Regions from separate parts of the Streptomyces sp. NPDC107765 genome, predicted to be linked through region 1. Evidence: riboswitches for the same ligand, from Rfam matches in the RefSeq annotation. Region 1 holds a riboswitch; each other region holds the start of a gene.
What was found. A riboswitch is a leader RNA that binds a small molecule or an ion and turns the genes downstream of it on or off. The one in region 1 is predicted to bind cobalamin.
Positions count from the first base shown of each region.

Region 2: another riboswitch for cobalamin. It lies ahead of metE (5-methyltetrahydropteroyltriglutamate--homocysteine S-methyltransferase); the one in region 1 lies ahead of nicT (Nickel transporter NicT).
Region 3: another riboswitch for cobalamin. It lies ahead of ACZ7MX_RS26875 (cobalamin biosynthesis protein); the one in region 1 lies ahead of nicT (Nickel transporter NicT).

Region 1 is NZ_JBVKBL010000006.1:51,501-57,419, reverse strand. It holds gene ACZ7MX_RS16560 (ABC transporter substrate-binding protein) at 1-938, shown strand, start outside; gene ACZ7MX_RS16555 (ABC transporter permease) at 956-2,362, shown strand; gene ACZ7MX_RS16550 (carbohydrate ABC transporter permease) at 2,359-3,240, shown strand; gene ACZ7MX_RS16545 (ArsR/SmtB family transcription factor) at 3,304-3,678, opposite strand; cobalamin riboswitch at 3,760-3,975, shown strand; gene nicT (Nickel transporter NicT) at 4,007-5,137, shown strand; gene ACZ7MX_RS16535 (VOC family protein) at 5,223-5,633, opposite strand; gene ACZ7MX_RS16530 (helix-turn-helix transcriptional regulator) at 5,644-5,919, opposite strand, start outside.
Region 2 is NZ_JBVKBL010000009.1:343,772-349,690, reverse strand. It holds partial or broken gene ACZ7MX_RS23655 (GNAT family N-acetyltransferase) at 1-37, shown strand, start outside; partial or broken gene ACZ7MX_RS23650 (ATP-binding protein) at 101-523, opposite strand; gene ACZ7MX_RS23645 (hypothetical protein) at 645-935, shown strand; gene ACZ7MX_RS23640 (hypothetical protein) at 909-1,445, opposite strand; gene ACZ7MX_RS23635 (SMI1/KNR4 family protein) at 1,936-2,469, opposite strand; cobalamin riboswitch at 2,786-3,011, shown strand; gene metE (5-methyltetrahydropteroyltriglutamate--homocysteine S-methyltransferase) at 3,162-5,480, shown strand; partial or broken gene ACZ7MX_RS23625 (ABC transporter substrate-binding protein) at 5,606-5,856, shown strand.
Region 3 is NZ_JBVKBL010000012.1:65,855-71,773, reverse strand. It holds gene ACZ7MX_RS26885 (putative cobaltochelatase) at 1-938, opposite strand, end outside; gene ACZ7MX_RS26880 (cobyric acid synthase) at 1,116-2,717, opposite strand; gene ACZ7MX_RS26875 (cobalamin biosynthesis protein) at 2,714-3,700, opposite strand; cobalamin riboswitch at 3,830-3,963, opposite strand; gene ACZ7MX_RS26870 (hypothetical protein) at 4,167-4,592, shown strand; gene ACZ7MX_RS26865 (vWA domain-containing protein) at 4,598-5,919, shown strand, end outside.

The sequences.
Region 1 (5,919 bases):
TCGCGCAGGTCTGGAAGGACTACGGCACGGTCGACAAGACGTACTACGGCCTGTACTTCAAGGCGTCGCACAAGTCGACGGTCTGGTACAGCCCGGAGGCGTTCTCGCAGGCCGGCGTGAAGCCCGCGAAGACGTACCAGGAGATGCTGAAGTCCGGCCGCACCCTCTCCGACTCGGGTGTGCCGGCCTTCTCGGTCGCCGGTGAGGCCGGCTGGCCGCTCACCGACTGGTTCGAGAACATCTACCTCTCCCAGGCCGGACAGCAGAAGTACGACCAGCTGGCCGCCCACAAGATCCCGTGGACCGATGCCTCCGTGGTCAAGGCGCTGACCACGCTCGGCAAGCTCTTCGGCGACAAGAACCTGGTCGCCGGCGGCGGATCGGGCGCGCTGCGCACCGACTTCCCCGAGTCCGTCCAGCAGGTCTTCGGCCCCGAGCAGAAGGCCGCCATGGTCTACGAGGGCGACTTCGTCAGCGCCCTGGTCACCGACGAGCTGCACAAGAAGGTCGGCGAGGACGCCAAGTTCTTCCCGTTCCCGTCGGTCGACGGCGGCAAGGCGCCGGTGGTCAGCGGTGGTGACGCCGCGGTGGTGCTCAAGGCCGGGAAGAACAAGAAGGCCGCCATGGAACTGGTCAAGTACCTGGGCACGCCCGAGGCTTCGGCGATCTGGGCCAAGGCGGGCGGGTACATCTCGCCCAACAAGAAGGTGCCGGCGTCCGCCTACCACGACGAGGTCACCCGCAATGCGGCCAAGTCGCTGACCGGCGCCGGGAATTCGGTCCGCTTCGACATGTCCGACCAGGCACCGGCGGCCTTCGGCGGCACCCAGGGCGCCGGCGAGTGGAAGCTGCTGCAGGACTTCCTGCGTGACCCGTCCGACCCCAAGGGCACGGCCGGGAAGCTCGAAGCCGCCGCGGCCAAGGCGTACGGAAAGTAAGGACCGAGGCTCCAGCCATGCCTGCCACCACTTCAGCGGTGCCGCCCGCCACCACGCGCGGCGGCCCGCCCCTCCCCCCGGGCGGCACTCCCCGCCGGACGGCCGCCGCCCCCGCGCGGCGCGCCGTCCGGCGCCGCCGCCGGATCGCCGCGGTGTTCCTCTTCCCCGCGCTGTTGCTGCTGGGGGCGCTCGTCGCGTACCCCATCGTGTTCTCGGTCATCCGCAGCCTGTACGACGCCTCGGGTGACACCTTCGTCGGGGTCGGCAACTACACCCAGATGTTCCAGGACCCGGCCACCCTCCGGGCCATCCGCAACAGCGCGATCTGGGTCGTCTTCGCCCCCGCGCTGCTGACCGGACTCGGCCTGGTGCTGGCCGTGCTGACCGAGAAGATCCGCTGGAAGACGGCGTTCAAGCTGCTGATGTTCATGCCGATGGCGATCTCCTTCCTCGCCGCCGGCATCATCTTCCGGCTCGCGTACGAGCAGGACCCGCAGCGCGGTGTGCTCAACGCGGTCACCGTCGGCATCCACGACAGCTTCCAGGGCGAGTCCGCGTCCCTCCCGACGGCCAAGGCCCGGCTCGGCGACAAGCAGCTGACCAAACTCCCCGACGGCGGCTACCGCACGGCGCACCGCACCGGCCCCGGCCAGGTCGTCAACCTCGGGCTGGTCGGTGTGGCGCCGAAGGACATGCCGCACGAGGCGCGGCCCGCGGCCGGGGCCGCGGGGGCCTCGGCCGGCCACGGTGAACTGCGCGGTGTGGTCTACCTCGACTTCACCCCCGGCGGTGGCGGCAAGCCCGGCACCGTGGACCGCGGCGAACGCGGACTGCCGAAGCTCACCGTCGAGGCCGTCGACTCCCGTGGCAAGGTGGCCGGCACGGCGACCACCGCGGCCGACGGCTCCTACCGGCTGACCGGTCTTGCTCCGGGGTCGTACGCCCTGCGGCTGCCGGCGAAGGACTTCGCCCCGCCGTACGAGGGCATCGCCTGGCTCGGCCCGGCCCTCATCACCCCCGCCATCATCGGCGCCTACATGTGGATCTGGACCGGCTTCGCCCTGGTCCTCATCGGCGCCGGGCTCTCCTCGATGCCGCGGGACGTGCTGGAGGCCGCGCGGATGGACGGCGCGAACGAGTGGCAGGTGTTCCGCCGGATCACCGTGCCGCTGCTCGGCCCCGTCCTGGGCGTGGTGTTCGTGACGATGGTGATCAACGTGATGAAGGTCTTCGACCTCGTCTACATCATCGCGCCCGGGCCCGTACAGCAGGACGCCAACGTCCTGGCCCTGCAGATGTGGCTGGTCTCCTTCGGCGGCGGCAACAACCAGGGACTGGGCAGCGCCCTCGGCGTCCTGCTGCTGCTCCTGGTGGTGCCGGCCATGGCCCTCAACATCCGTCGCTTCCGCAGGAGCCAGTCATGACCACCGCCCAGCAAACCGTCCCGCCGCGCAGGCGGTCGGACCGCCGCCCGGCGAAGCGGATCAGCCGGGCCGTGATCCAGCTGTTCCTGCTCGTCATCGGCCTGGTCTGGCTCACCCCGGCCGCCGGCCTGTTCCTCTCCTCGCTGCGTACGGAGGAGGCGAACGCCAACAGCGGGTGGTGGACCGCGCTGACCGCGCCCGGCCGGCTCTCGCTCGACAACTACGCGGCGCTGCTGAAGGATTCGGGCATCGTCCAGGCCTTCTGGAACACCGTGCTGATCTCGGTGCCCACCACGATCGCCGTCGTGGTGATCGCCGCACTGGCCGGCTACGCCTTCGCCTGGATGGACTTCCCCGGCCGGGACTGGATCTTCCTGGTCGTGGTCGCCATGCTGGTGGTGCCGGTGCAGATCGGACTGCTGCCGGTGGCCAAACTGTTCGGCGCGCTCGGCCTGTTCGGCTCCATCCCCGGCGTCATCCTGTTCCACACCGCGTACGGTCTGCCGTTCGCCATCTTCCTGCTGCGCAACTACTTCGCGGAGATCCCCAAGGAGATGCTGGAGGCCGCGCGGATGGACGGCGGCGGGGAATGGCGGATCTTCTCCCAGCTGATCCTGCCGCTGGGCCGCCCGGCCATCGCCAGTCTGGCCATCTTCCAGTTCCTGTGGGTCTGGAACGACATGCTGGTCGCCCTGCTCTTCGCGGACAACGAGTCGCAGCCGCTGACGGTCGCCCTGCAGTCGCAGATGCGGCAGTTCGGCAGCAACATCGGCGTGCTGGCGCCCGGCGCCTTCCTGTCCCTGATCGTGCCGCTGATCGTGTTCTTCGCGTTCCAACGGCACTTCGTCCAGGGGATCATGGCCGGTTCGGTCAAGTAGCCCCAGGTCCGGGAGTCTTCCCGTAGCGCCGTGGCCCGCTGTCCCAGGCAGCGGGCCACGGCGTTATGCCTCCGCCGGCCGGGGCTGTGCCGCCGTGCAGTGCGTCAGCAGGGCCGCGGTCGCGTCATCGACCACGCGGTAGCGCACCACCCGGCCGTCCTTGGCGCCCTCCACCACTCCGGCGGCCCGGAGCAGGCGCAGTGCCTGGGAGACCGCGGTGTCCTTCATGCCGGTGGCGACCGCCAGGTCGGAGACGGCGATGGGGCCGGCCCGGTGGAGGGCGAGCAGCAGGGCGAGGCGCCCGGGATCGGCGAGCAGGGCGAAGCGGTCGGCCCAGGCCCGGACCTCGCCTGGCTCACCGATGGCGGCGATGGCGTCGCAGACGCGGTGGCCGTCGATGATGCGGTGGTCGGCGCGCTCGGCCGGGACGAGATGCATGAGGACATCTTTGCAGGTCACCGAATGTGATCTTCGATACCTGCACAGTTGTGCAGGCTTGTAGGAATCGCTGGACGGCCCGTAGGGTTGGCGCGCCGTGGTGCTCGGGAAGACCGGTGACGGACCTCGTGGTCCCAGTCCGGAGCGGCCCTCGCCACTGTGATCGGGGAGTTTCCAGCCCTTTTCCGTACCCGCACTCCGCGGTACGGCGCCACTGACCGCAGCCTGCGGCCGGGAAGGCGGGGATGGACGCGTGCACCTGTAAGCCAGGAGACCGGCCACGGCATCTCACGAAGTGATCCACGAGGTGCTGGAGCGTGACCGCCGGATGGCCCTGTCCACCGATACCCCGACCACCCCTGCCCCCGCCACGTTCCGCTGGCGCCGGCAGGACACCGTACGCACCGCGGGCCTGATGGCCGTCATAGCCGGGCTGCACGTCGTCGCCTTCGGCGTGCTGTTCCTGCTCGTGGTGCCCCACCACTACTCCGTCGGCAGCCAGGTCTTCGGCGTCGGACTCGGCATCACCGCCTACACCCTGGGCATGCGGCACGCCTTCGACGCCGACCACATCGCCGCGATCGACAACACCACCCGCAAGCTGATGGCCGACGGCAAGCGTCCCGTGTCGGTCGGCTTCTGGTTCGCCCTCGGCCACTCCAGCGTGGTGGTCGTCATGGCCGCCCTCGTCGCCGGCGGTGCCCAACTCGCCGGCGCCCTCCTCAACGACGAATCCCGCACCCACCAGATCCTGGGCACGGTCGGCACCACGGTCTCGGGCACGTTCCTCTACCTCATCGCCGCCCTCAACCTCGTTGCGCTGACCGGGATCTGGCGGGTGTTCCGCGGGATGCGCGAAGGCCGCTTCGACGAGGCGGAGCTGGAGCAGCGGCTTGATGCGCGGGGCTTCATGAACCGCTTCCTGGGCCGGTTCACCCGCTCCATCTCCCGCCCCGGCCAGATGTTCCCGCTCGGCTTCCTCTTCGGGATCGGCTTCGACACCGCCACCGAGGTCACGCTGATGGTGATGGCGGGCAGCGGCGCCGCGGCCGGCCTGCCCTGGTACGCGATCCTGTGCCTGCCGCTGCTCTTCGCCGCGGGCATGAGCCTGTTCGACACCCTCGACGGCACCTTCATGAACTTCGCCTACCAGTGGGCGTTCTCCAACCCGGTGCGCAAGGTCTACTACAACCTCACCATCACCGGTCTGTCCATCGCCGTCGCGCTCTTCATCGGCACCATCGAGCTGGTGACCGTGCTCCACGACAAGCTCGGCCTCAGCGACCCGGTGACCGGCTGGATCTCCGGCCTCGACCTCGACAACGTCGGCTTCATCATCGTCGGCCTGTTCGTGGTGGTGTGGGCCGCGGCGCTGGCGTACTGGCGCCTGGCCGGCGTCGAGAAGCGCTGGGCGGCGCGCTCCGCCGGCAACGGCGGAGGCTGCGCTCCGGCGCCGTAAGGACCCTGGCGTGCCGGGGCGGAGGGGGCGGGGCTTCGCGGCCCCGCCCCCTCCCCCGTGGTCATGGCTGCGCTCGCCGGAAGGCTCAGCGCAGCTCCTGGATGCGGATCAGGTTGCCCGCGGGGTCGCGGAAGGCGCAGTCGCGGATGCCGTACGGCTGCTCGGTCGGCTCCTGGACGACCTCGGCGTCGCCGGCCTGCACCCGCTCGAAGGTGCCGTCGAGGTCCTTGGTGGCCAGCAGGATCCAGCCGTAGGTGCCCTTGGCCATCATCTCGGTGATGGTGCGGCGCTCGTCGTCGGTGACCCCGGGGTCGGCGGCCGGCGGCGCCAGGAGGATCGACGTGTCGGGCTGGCCGGCGGGGCCGACCGTGATCCAGCGCATCTTGCCGTTCCCGACGTCATTGCGGACCTCGAAGCCGAGGGTGTCCCGGTAGAAGGCCAGGGAGGCGTCCGGGTCGTCGTGCGGGAGGAAACTGGTGTGAATGGTGATGTCCATGGCTCTCACGCTAGGGGCGCTCGGTGACCTGCGCTTCTCGATTCCTGATCGGTCTGGTCACCTGTTTGGCCAGGCACGGCGGCAGCTCGGCCGGTGCGAGCGCCGCCTGGCGCCGGTAGGCGCTGGGCGGCATCCCGACCAGCTCGGTGAAGCGCGTGCTGAAGGTGCCCAGTGACGAGCAGCCGACCGCGAAACAGACCTCGGTGACGCTGAGGCCGCCACGGCGCAGGAGGGCCATCGCGCGCTCGATGCGCCGCGTCATCAGATAGGAGTACGGCGACTCGTC
Region 2 (5,919 bases), on a different contig from region 1:
GCCGTTCACAGGAGTGGAGATCGGCTGGCGACTCGCCCTCGGCGGCGTCCTCGCCGACCGGGAGCAGGCCGATGTCGTCGATGACGATCAGATCGGCCCGGCAGAGCCGTGCGACCGTGCGGGCGGTCGAGCCGTCGACCTTCGACTTGCCGATCGCGGCGGCGAGGATCTCCAGTGTGAACCAGGCGACCCGCAGGTCCTTCTCGATCGCGGCCTGGGCCAGACCCCCGGTGAAGTGCGACTTCCCGGTTCCGGGCGGGCCGGCGATCACCAGGTTCTCCGCGCGGCCGATCCATCCCAAGGTGATCAGGGAGTTCTGGGTGGGTTCGGGGATGGTGGAGTCCTCGGCTCGCCAGGACGCGAGGGTTTTGCCGGTGGGGAAGTTCGCCGAGTGGCGGCGAAGGCGCCGGGTGGCCGCGTCGCGGCTGCTGACCTCCTCGGAGATCAGCAGCCGCAGGACCTCGGCGGGATCCCACCTCTGAGCCCGGGCAGTGGCCAGGACGTCGGGTGCAGCCTTGCGCATATAGGGCAGCCGCATTCGGCGCATCAGCTCGTCGAGTTCCTCGGGCAGGGCCGGGGCCTGTGGAAACGTCATGGTCGGTAATTCCTTCGTGGGTCGAGGTGGGCGCCGATAGGCTCGGCGGATGATCAATATGGCGGTGCGTGGTGACAGCGGGAACGTCGTGGCTCGCGCCAAAGCCGGTGTGGAGTGGACGGTCGGCTTCGCGGATCTGGATTCGGCGGAGTTTCCGATGCTCTGGGCCCTGACTCCGTATGGGGATGCGGTCTTCAACCAGCGGCAGGTGCCGCTGCTGCTGTCGGAACTCGACCGGCTTCCTGCCGAATTGGGCGGTGACTGGGCCGGGCAGGCCCGCGAGCTGTGCGAGGTCGTCGAGCGCGGGCTGCACCTATATCTGTGGTTCATCGGCGACTGACTGCGGCCAGTCGGCCATCGACTCCCCAGCCGCTGTCTGCTGTCGACCCAGGGCTTGCCAGGCGATGGTGCCGTTCTGGACGAAGAGGGCTTCGTCCGCGCGGACGACTTGGCCGACGGGCTCGCTGGCCGCGATGTGCTCCAGGATGGAGAGGTCGTCCTCGGCGAAGCGCCCGGCCGCAGCCGCGAGCCTGAGGGCCTGGTCGACCCGGTCGATGCCCAGGACCGCGGCGAGCTCGACGGCGTGGGCCATCTTGGCGCGGATGCGAGACGCTCCGGCGGGGGCGGCCTCCTTCAGCCAGCGCCCGGCTCCCGGGCCGATGCCCACGAACGCGACCTCCGCCTCCGAGCGCGGTCGCAGCCTGGGCTGATGGACCGAGCGGCCGTCGGGGTGGTCGGGGTAGTGCGCATCGATGAGCTGCGGGACGCCAGGCGTGGACAACTGGTGACGCCAGATCTCCGACAGGTCACCGGACTTGGTGCGGGCCGTGATCGACAGTTCCTCGCCCACGACCCGGCACAGACCCTGGCGCCGGTGTAGCCGGGCGGGGTCGAGTAGCGCACCGAGTTGAAGCTGACGGTGCGGTCAGAGCCGACCACCCGCTCCTCGCCCAGCGCGAGCGCCAGCGGCTCGACCGGCAGGACGTGCATCGAGTCCGCTCCGCGCAGGCGGAGGGGAACCGGTCTCGAGGGATCGGCCTTGCCCCAGCAGAGCGCTCTGCGCTCCATCAGTGCATCGTCGATTTGGGCGACTGCTCAGCGCGCGAGCTAGTGGGGCGTGGGTTCCTCACCCAAGGAAACCGCTGAGACCGGAGGGGGTCACCGCCTCCCCCACCCAGCGAATCCAGGTCGTGAGTACAGCATGCTTCCTTGGCAGGCACTCACCACGCTCGGATGTGCGCACGACCCGGATCCGGGCAGCGTGGCGTAAGCCAGGTGGCAACCCGGACCGAATGGTTCCTGTCATACGGGCCGGTCGCTCATGGGAGCCGACTGCCGGGCTATACCGCCTGAAGTTGCCGGAACTCGTGGACAGAGAGGGGAAATCGAGAGGAAAGAATTTCGGAGCGCAGGTCACCATTGAGGGCGGCGGCCAAGAACTGAGTGCAGGTGTGGGGGAAGTGTTCCCAGCGCTCACCACGTGCCTCATTGACCATGATGGTCCATGCATCGGGGTGCTGGCCGGGACGGACGAGCCAGTAGAGGCACTCGCCGTGGTCGGTGGTGGCCCACGGGATGACTCGGGTTCCTTCTTCTTCGAGTTCAGTGGGCTTTTTCTCGAATTCCCACAGTCCGTCGAGCGCTTCGGTTTGCTGGTCTTCCCATTCGATGAGGTCGTAGTTGTCGTTGGGGCAGCCGGGCTCCAGGACGTAGAGGTAGTCGTCCCAGTTGCTGCCTCCGTACGTGTGGATGAGCTCCTTGTAGTCGCTGGGAAGTTGGATGCCCAGTGCTTGCTCTGCGCTGTCCCAGTCTTTGTCTCGGGGCTGCGCGGGTGGGGGGATGATGTGCGCGAGTAGTTCGAGGGAAGCAGTCATCGCGTGTCCTTGTGCCGGGTGCTGGTGGGATCTTACGCGCCGTCGCTGTGTGCCGTTAGGTGCCTCTCTTCTTGTTCGGTATCAAGGCGACGTTGTGCTGGCCGCTGATTCCGGTGCTCTTGTGTTGCGTGAAGGCGAATCCGTTTGAGCCGTGTGCCTCGATGGTCACGCCCTTGGGGATCTTTTCCGAACCGTCGTAAACGGGGGTGACGGAGTATTGAATTAATTTCGCCCTTCTCGACTGCCTCCTGCAGTTGAGGCCATCTCGGCGCGGGCGACGGTGCTCCCACGGTCGCTCGCCCCCTCGGTCCGGTGTGTACGCTGACCGTGCAGCTGGTTCGCCCTGCCCGCCAGGCAGACGCGTCGTAAGAGGGAACCCGGTGGGAATCCGGGACTGCCCCGCAGCGGTGAGCGGGAACGACCGCCGTCATTCGCACTGGGCCTGGAAGCGACGGGCCCGGGAAGCGACGGCCAGTAGGTGCCTCGGAGAAGAACGAGGCGTGCCCGTGAGTCCGAAGACCTGCCACTGCCCGCGCGCGGACGGCCGTGCGCGGAGATCCCGGTGACCTCGTGGGCGGGTCGGCGTACATATCCGGCGGGCACGCGTGTCGTGGCTCGTCCGGTCTGTCGTCCCTTCGCGTCTGCGCACCCTCCGGGGTCGCTCTCGTCCAGAGCTCGCGAAGGAGAGTTTCGTGACAGCCAAGTCCGCAGCCGCGGCAGTACGGGCCACCGTCCACGGTTACCCCCGGCAGGGGCCGAACCGGGAACTGAAGAAGGCGATCGAGGGCTACTGGAAGGGCCGCGTCACCGCCGACGCCCTCCAGCAGATCGCCGTCGGCATCCGCCGCACCAACTGGCGGCAGCTGGCCGACGCCGGCGTCCACGAGGTCCCGACCGGTGACTTCTCCTACTACGACCACGTCCTCGACACCAGCGTCATGGTCGGCGCGATTCCCGCGCGGCACCGTGCCGCCGTCGACGCCGACGCCCTCGATGGGTACTTCGCCATGGCCCGCGGTACCCAGGACAGCGCGCCGCTGGAGATGACGAAGTGGTTCGACACGAACTACCACTACCTCGTGCCGGAGCTGGGCCCGGACACCGTGCTCGCGGCAGACTCGACTAAGCAGGTCAATGAAGTGAGGGAAGCCCTGGCGCTGGGGCTCGCCGCCCGGCCCGTCCTCGTCGGCCCGGTCACCTACCTGCTGCTCGCCAAACCCGCCCCGGATGCCCCGGCCGGTTTCGACCCGCTCACCCTCCTGGACCGGCTGCTCCCGGTGTACGCCGAGGTCCTCGCGGACCTGCGCGCGGCGGGCGCGGAGTGGGTGCAGCTGGACGAGCCCGTCCTGGTCGAGGACCGCACCCCGGCCGAGCTGAGCGCCGCTTCCCGCGCCTACCGCGACCTCGGCGCCCTCCCCGACCGCCCGAAGCTCCTGGTCGCCTCCTACTTCGACCGCCTCGGCGACGCCCTGCCCGTGCTCGCCAAGGCCCCCGTCGAAGGACTGGCCCTGGACTTCACGGAGGCCGCCGCGGCCAACCTGGACGCCCTGGCCGCCGTCGGCGGACTGCCCGGCAAGCGGCTGATCGCCGGGGTCGTCAACGGCCGCAACATCTGGATCAGCGACCTGGCGAAGTCCCTGTCCACCCTCGGCACCCTCCTCGGTTTCGCCGACCGGGTCGACGTCGCCGCCTCCTGCTCCCTCCTCCACGTCCCTCTCGACGCGTCCGCCGAGCCCGACATCGAGCCGCAGATCCGGCGCTGGCTGGCCTTCGCCCGGCAGAAGACCACCGAGATCGTCATCCTCGCCAAGGGCCTCGCCCAGGGCACCGACACCATCACGGCCGAACTGGCCGCCAACCGCGCCGATCTGGCCTCCCGGGTCAGTTCACCGATCGCCCGCGACCCCGCCGTGCGCGCCCGCGCCGCGGCCGTCACAGCTTTCGACGCCCGCCGCTCCTACCCGTACCGCCAACGCGCCGCCACCCAACGCGCCCATCTCCGACTGCCGTTGCTGCCGACGACGACCATCGGCTCGTTCCCGCAGACCGACGAACTGCGCCTCGCCCGCGCCGACCTGCGCACCGGGCGGATCGACAGCACCGGATACGAGGAGCGTGTCAAGGCCGAGATCCAGGAGGTCCTCTCCTTCCAGGAGAAGACCGGCATCGACGTCCTGGTGCACGGCGAGCCCGAACGCAACGACATGGTCCAGTACTTCGCCGAGCAGCTCACCGGCTACCTCGCCACGCAGCACGGCTGGGTGCAGTCCTACGGCACCCGCTACGTCCGCCCGCCGGTCCTGGCCGGCGACATCTCCCGCCCCGAACCGATGACCGTGCGCTGGACGTCGTACGCCCAGTCCCTCACCGACCGCCCGGTCAAGGGCATGCTGACCGGCCCGGTCACCATGCTCGCCTGGTCCTTCGTCCGCGACGACCAGCCCCTCGCCGACACGGCCCGCCAGGTCGCCCTCGCCCTGCGCGACGAGGTGAACGACCTCGAGACGGCCGGGACTTCGGTCATCCAGGTCGACGAACCGGCACTGCGCGAGACCCTGCCGCTGCGGGCCGCCGACCGCCCGGACTATCTCGCCTGGGCCACGGACGCGTTCCGGCTCACCACCAGCGGCGTGCGGCCGGGCACGCAGATCCACACCCATATGTGCTACGCCGAGTTCGGCGACATCGTCCAGGCCATCGACGACCTCGACGCCGACGTCATCAGCCTGGAAGCCGCCCGCTCCCACATGCAGGTCGCCCGGGAGCTGGCGACGCACGGCTACCCACGCGAGGCCGGGCCGGGCGTGTACGACATCCACTCCCCGCGGGTGCCGAGCGTCGAGGAGGCCGCCGACCTGCTGCGCACCGGCCTCAAGGCCATTCCCGCCGAGCGCCTGTGGGTCAACCCCGACTGTGGTCTGAAGACCCGCGGCTGGCCCGAGGTCCGCGCCTCCCTGGAGCACCTGGTCGCTGCGGCCCGGGAGGTGCGCGCCGAGCTGTCCACAGAGTGACGCACGCGGCGGACTGTCCGCCGACCGGCCCGGGTAACCCTTATTGATAGGGGTGTGAGGTCCATGACGGTCCGACGGATACGGACAGCCGCCGCCACGGCGGCGATACTCACGGGTGTCGCCGCCTGCTCGCCCGGGACGCCAAGCTCAAGCTGAGACCGGCACTGGCGAAGGCGCTGCCCGAGGTCGCCGCCGACGGCCTCACCCACACCTACACCCTGCGCGACGGCGTGGAGTTCAGCGACGGCGAGCCGCTGACCTCCGCCGACGTCGTCTTCACATACGACACGATCCTCGACGCGAAGACCAACAACACCAACCACAGCGCCTGGACGCCCTCAAGGACGTGCGGGCGGACGGCGGCAACAAGGTGGTAATGGCTTCGGGGCAGCGCGGGCCCCTACCGAGAGTCTGGCAGGGGCCCGTGGTGCAGAGAGCT
Region 3 (5,919 bases), on a different contig from region 1:
CGGCGGTGCGGCAGGGCCAGCAGCGCCGCCTGCCGCACGTCCTCCTCCCGGACCTCCGTCCGCCCGGCCCACGCGGCCAGCGCGGTGGCGGTCCGCGCCATCACGATGTCCGCCCGCATCCCGTCCACCTCGAACGCGGCACAGGTCGCCGCGATCTGCCGCAGCGGCGCATCGCCCAGCGTCACCTCCGGCAGCAACTCCCGTGCCGCGCCGATCCGTTGCCGCAGCGCGTCCTCCTCGGCCGCCCAGCGCGCCGCGAAGCCGGCCGGATCGGCGTCGTACGCGAGCCGCCGCCGGACCACCTCCACCCGCTGCGCCGGCTCCCGGGAGGCCGCGACCTCGACCGTCAGCCCGAACCGGTCCAGCAACTGCGGCCGCAGCTCGCCCTCTTCGGGGTTCATGGTCCCGACGAGCAGGAAACGGGAGGCGTGCCGTACGGAGACGCCCTCGCGCTCCACGTAGGAGGCGCCCATGGCGGCGGCGTCCAGGAGAACGTCGACCAAGTGATCATGGAGCAGGTTGACTTCGTCCACGTAGAGGATGCCCCGGTGGGCCGCCGCGAGCAGCCCCGGCTCGAACGCCTTCACCCCATCGGCGAGTGCCCGCTCGATGTCGAGCGCGCCGACGAGCCGGTCCTCGGACGCACCCACCGGCAACTCGACCATGCGGGCCGGACGGGACTCGGCGGAGCCGGTTTCGTGCCGGCCGTCCGGACACTGCGGATCGGGCGCGAGCGGGTCGCAGCTGAAGCGGCAGCCCGCCACCACCGGCACCTCGGGCATGAGAGCCGCCAGGGCACGCACCGCGGTGCTCTTGGCGGTGCCCTTCTCGCCACGGACCAGGACACCGCCGACCGCCGGACTGACGGCGTTCAGCAGCAGCGCCAGCCGCAGGTCGTCCATGCCGACGACGGCGGTGAACGGATACCGGGTGCTCATGTGGTGATCACTCCTTCGAGTGGCTTGCGTCCGTTGCCGGTCGTCACTGTTTCCGCCGCGCGGCACGCTGGCGGTCCTTGGCCCTGCATATGCGGGGATGGCCCACTCCTTCACGAGCACCTGGTGGAGCTGCTTCTTTGCTCCCCGCACATGCGGGGGTCACGCCTCCGGGGGCCCTCATGGCGCCCCCGGAGGCACGAACGGCAGCCCCTCCGGCACCCCCTTCTCGATCAGCCGCAGCAGCGCCCCGGTGTCCGCGTGCTCCTCGATCAGATCGCCCAGCCGGTCCAGCTGCTCCTCGCGCAGCGCGCCGAAGCGGGTGTCCGGGGCCGGGACGAACGCCCGCCCGGCGTCCGCCGCCACCCGCCGCAGGAAGGCCCGGCGGAAGGCGTCGCTCTCCAGCGAGCCGTGCCAGTGCGTGCCCCATACGGAGCCGACCCGGCAGCCATCGAGGGCGCGTCCCCGGCCGTCGGTCATGAACGCCTCGTCCCCGCCCGTCACTTCGGCGACGCCGTGGTGGATCTCGTAGCCCTCCACCGGCTCGCCGAGCGCCTCGCCCAGCGGCCGGGCGAGCGTCTTCTCCACCGCGAAGCGGACCCGTACGGGCAGCAGCCCGAGGCCCTCGACGGCGCCCGCCCTCGACTCGACCTCGTCGTCGATGTGCTCGCCGAGCAGCTGGTAGCCGCCGCAGATGCCCAGCACCGGGCGGCCCTCCGCGGCCCGCCGGGCGACCGCGTCGGCCAGCCCGCGCTCGCGCAGCCAGGCCAGGGCGCGGACCGTGCCGCGGGTGCCCGGCAGCACCACCAGGTCCGCGTCGGCCAGCTCCTCGGGCCGGTCCACGAACCGCACCACCACGCCCGGTTCGGCGGCCAGCGCGTCCACGTCGGTGAAGTTCGACATCAGCGGGACGGCGCAGACCGCCACCCGCAGCACGTCCGCGCCGTGCGGCGGGGCCACCACGCTTTCGCGCACCGCGCCGCGCAGCGAGACCCGGAGGCCGTCCTCCTCGTCGATGCCGAGCCCGTGCGCGTACGGCAGCACGCCCAGCGTCGGCCGCCCGGTCAGCTGCCGCAGCATGTCCAGGCCGGGCTCCAGCAGCGTCACATCGCCCCGGAACTTGTTCACGAGGTACCCCGCGACCAGCGCCTGGTCCTCCTGCGACAGCAGCGCCGTGGTGCCGAAGAAGGACGCGAAGACGCCGCCGCGGTCGATGTCGCCGACCACCACGACCGGTATCCGGGCGGCCCGGGCGATGCCCATGTTCACGATGTCGGTGCGCCGCAGATTGATCTCGGCCGGGCTGCCCGCGCCCTCGCAGATGACGGCGTCGTGGGTGCGGCGCAGTTCGGCGAGACAGTCGGTGACCGTCCCCAGCAACTGCTCCCGCCCGCCCGCGTACTGCGCCTCCCCGGGGGACGACCCCCCGGGCCCTCCGAAGTACCCGCGCGCGCTCAGCTCACCCACCGGCTTGCCCAGCAGCACCACCTGGCTGCTGCGGTCGCCGCCCGGCTTGAGCAGGACCGGGTTCATCAGCGCGGTCGGTTCGACCCGGGCCGCGGCGGCCTGCATCGCCTGCGCCCGGCCGATCTCCGCGCCCTCACGGGTGACGAACGAATTGAGCGACATGTTCTGCGCCTTGAAGGGCGCCACCTTCACGCCCTGCCGGACCAGCCAGCGGCAGATCCCCGCCGTCACCACGCTCTTGCCCGCGTCGGACGTCGTACCGGCCACCAGCAGCCCGCCGCCGAGCCCCCCGGCCGTCCCGCCTTGCCCGTTCACCGGCGCTTCCTCCCGCTCGTGCCCCTGCCGCCTGCGACCCCGTGCCGCACCGCGCCCGCCGTCAGCCGTCCCGCCACCGTCGCCACCAGCGCCAGCGCGCTCACCCGCCGCGACAGCCGCACCGCCCGCTCGATGTCCGCCACCGCGGGCGGCCGCGCCGCGCCGTTGAGCACCGGACGGTGCTCCACCCGTCCGCCGTACGCCAGCGTGCCGCCCAGCCGCACGCCCAGCGCGCCCGCGAACGACGCCTCCACGGGACCTGCGTTGGGGCTCGGGTGCGCCCCGCCGTCCGCCCGCCAGGCCGCGAGCGCACCGCGCCGGTCGGGGCCCGCGAGCACGGTCAGCGCGGCGGTCAGCCGGGAGCCGGGCCAGCCGGCGACATCGTCGAGTCGGGCCGCGGCCCAGCCGAACCGCCGGTAGCGCGCGGACTTGTGACCCACCATCGCGTCCAGGGTGTTCACCGCCCGGAACGCCACCAGACCGGGCACCCCGCCGAACGCGCCCCACACCAGGGCGCCCACCACCGCGTCCGAGGTGTTCTCGGCCACCGACTCCACCACCGCGCGGGCCATCTGCGGCCCGTCCAGCGCCTGGGGATCGCGGCCGCACAGATGCGGCAGCCGCTCCCGTGCCACGTCCAGATCGCCCGCTTCCAGCGCACCGCCGACGGCCCGCGCCTCCCGGCCCAGCGAGGTGCCGCCCAGCACCGCCCAGACGGTGGCCGCGGTCAGCGCCACCCGGGCGCCGCTGCGGTGCCGTACGGCCCGCTCCAGCAGCGCCGCGCCGGCCGCCGCGCCGCCCGCGCACAGCAGGGCGTGGGCCGCGCCGCGGCCCCGGTGGTCGCGCCACAGCCGGCGCTCGACGGCGGCGGCGGCCCGGCCGAACGCGGCCACCGGATGGCCGCGCCGCGGGTCCGCCGCGATCAGGTCGCCGAGGAAGCCGAGAGCCGCGCCGCACGCATATCCCGCGTGTTCGCCGCGCATCCGATCAGGCCGCCGTCGGTCCTCGAAGGGGCCCTGCGGCAGCGGGAAGTGGGGGGCGGGGCGGGCGGCCAGGCATGGCGGTATGTCCTCACTCAGGGTCCTCGCCCTGGCTCGACGTGACGGCGACCAGAGTCTCCTGGCTCCCGGATCGGCGTGTCCCCCGGCCTTCCCGCCCGTACGTCGGTACGGACCGTGGCCCTCGTCGGAGGAACGCTCCCCGGTGACAGTGGCGGGACCGCGCCGGATTCTCACCGGACTTCCTCATCTGTCGCCGATTGGCCCCGGCAGTCCACCACGGTCCGCGAAGCCCGTCAACTCGCCCTTGACCTGCGACGCTGCCCCGCGGCAGGCCCTGTGGCGCACGCCACAGGGTGGTGGTGGCGTCACGGACGGTTGCCCCCGTCCCTGATTCCACGTCACTATCTGGTGCACGGTGGCGAAGGGGCCGCCGGAAGGGGGCTGGGGGATGCCGGAGCACGTCGACCATCACGAGGACCGTCAGGAGATCCGCCTCAGGGTCACCGGGACGGACAATCCGCAGCAGGACCTCGACGACCTCCGGGCCTGGCTGGAGCGCGAACCCTGGCTGAGCCGCCGGGAACACACCTGGGAGCACCGGCCGCAGCCCCCGCACCTCACCGGCGACGGGGACGAACCGGGCCCCGCCGACATGGCCGTGGGCGTGGACGACCTGATCCTGGTCATCGTCGGCGCGATCGCCACCGAGGTCACCAAGGGAATGAGCATCGCCGTGCGGGAATGGCTGCGGCGCCGCAAGGAGGAGCGTGCCGCCGGCGAGGAACCCGCCGTCGAGGTCGTCGGCGACGGCGGCCCAGGACGCCCCGATCCCGGCAGCCCGGCGCACGAGAGTGGCAGCACCGGCGAGGACTGAGCCGGATGTCCGAATACGACGCGCGGGGAAAGATCAACCGGGCGCTGCTGATCGCTGTCCACGACTACGCGACGCTTACGCGCCTGCCCGCGGTGGAGGACAACATCGCCGAGCTGAGCCGCGCGCTGACCGCCACGGACCTGTTCACCGCCGACGAGATCACGCCCTGCCGGCCGGCCGAACCCGAGCAGCTCAGCCAGGCGCTCAAGACCGCCGCCGACGAGGCCCGCGGACTGCTGCTGGTGTACTTCTCCGGCCACGGCTGGGTCGGCAGCGACGGCGGCGACCTGCGGCTGATGGTCGGCGGCTCGGTGCCCCGGCAGAGCCACACCACCGTCTCCTGGCATGACGCGGTGCTCTCCTGCCTCGACAGCGCCCGCGCCGAACGCATCGTCATCGTCCTGGAGTGCTGCTACGCGGGCAACGCCGGCGGCGCCTTCCACTCCCACCGCAAGCCCATGTCGCTGCTGATGGCCGCCCAGCCCAACCGCCGGATCTTCAGCGGCGAGGAACCGGCCGGCGGCACCGTCTTCACCCGCGCCCTGGTGCAGATCCTCGCCAACGGCCTCCCCGGCCGGCGGTTCGTCACCTTCGAGGACCTGGTACGGGAATTACGGGTCCGGCTCGCCGGTGAGCGGACGCCGATGGGCGACGTGTGGGAGCCCCGGTCCGCGAAGCAGAACACCGTCGACGACGTCGTGCTGTCCTTCGCCACCCCCGAGGCGCGGCTGCCGACCCCGCCGCGGGTCCGCTTACGCCGCCACTTCAACGAGTACGTCCGGCCCCGCCTGAAACCGCTGCTCGCCTGCCTCACCGCGCTCGTCCTGATCGCCACCGGGCTCGTCGTCCGGCACCTGCTGCAACCGCCGCCGGACTGCCCCCCCGCCCTCGAACTGCGGCTGCTCACCGCGCCGGAGGCAGAACCGTCCCTGCGCCAGGCCGCGTTCGACTACGAGATGTCCGAGGCCAACACCCGCCCGCTGCAGGGCGAGGGCGACCTCCCGGCGGGCTGCCGGCGCGCCCAGATCACCGTCTACTCGGCCGCCAAGGACCAGATCGACCAGGGCTTCGCCGCCGCCGCCCGCTGGCAGGGCGAGGCCCGGGGCACCGGCCAGGGACAGCAGGACGACAAGGGCACCGATCCGCTCTACCGGCCCGGCCCGCAACCCGACCTGTGGATCCCGGAATCCACCGCCGACTACGAGGAGGCCCGTCGCGGCATGCCCGGCACGGGCTCCCCGGCGACCCTGCACAACACCGGCCCGGTCGCCTACAGCCCGCTGGTCGTCGGCATCCCCGCCGGCAAGCGGCCGGCCGACGTCGAGAC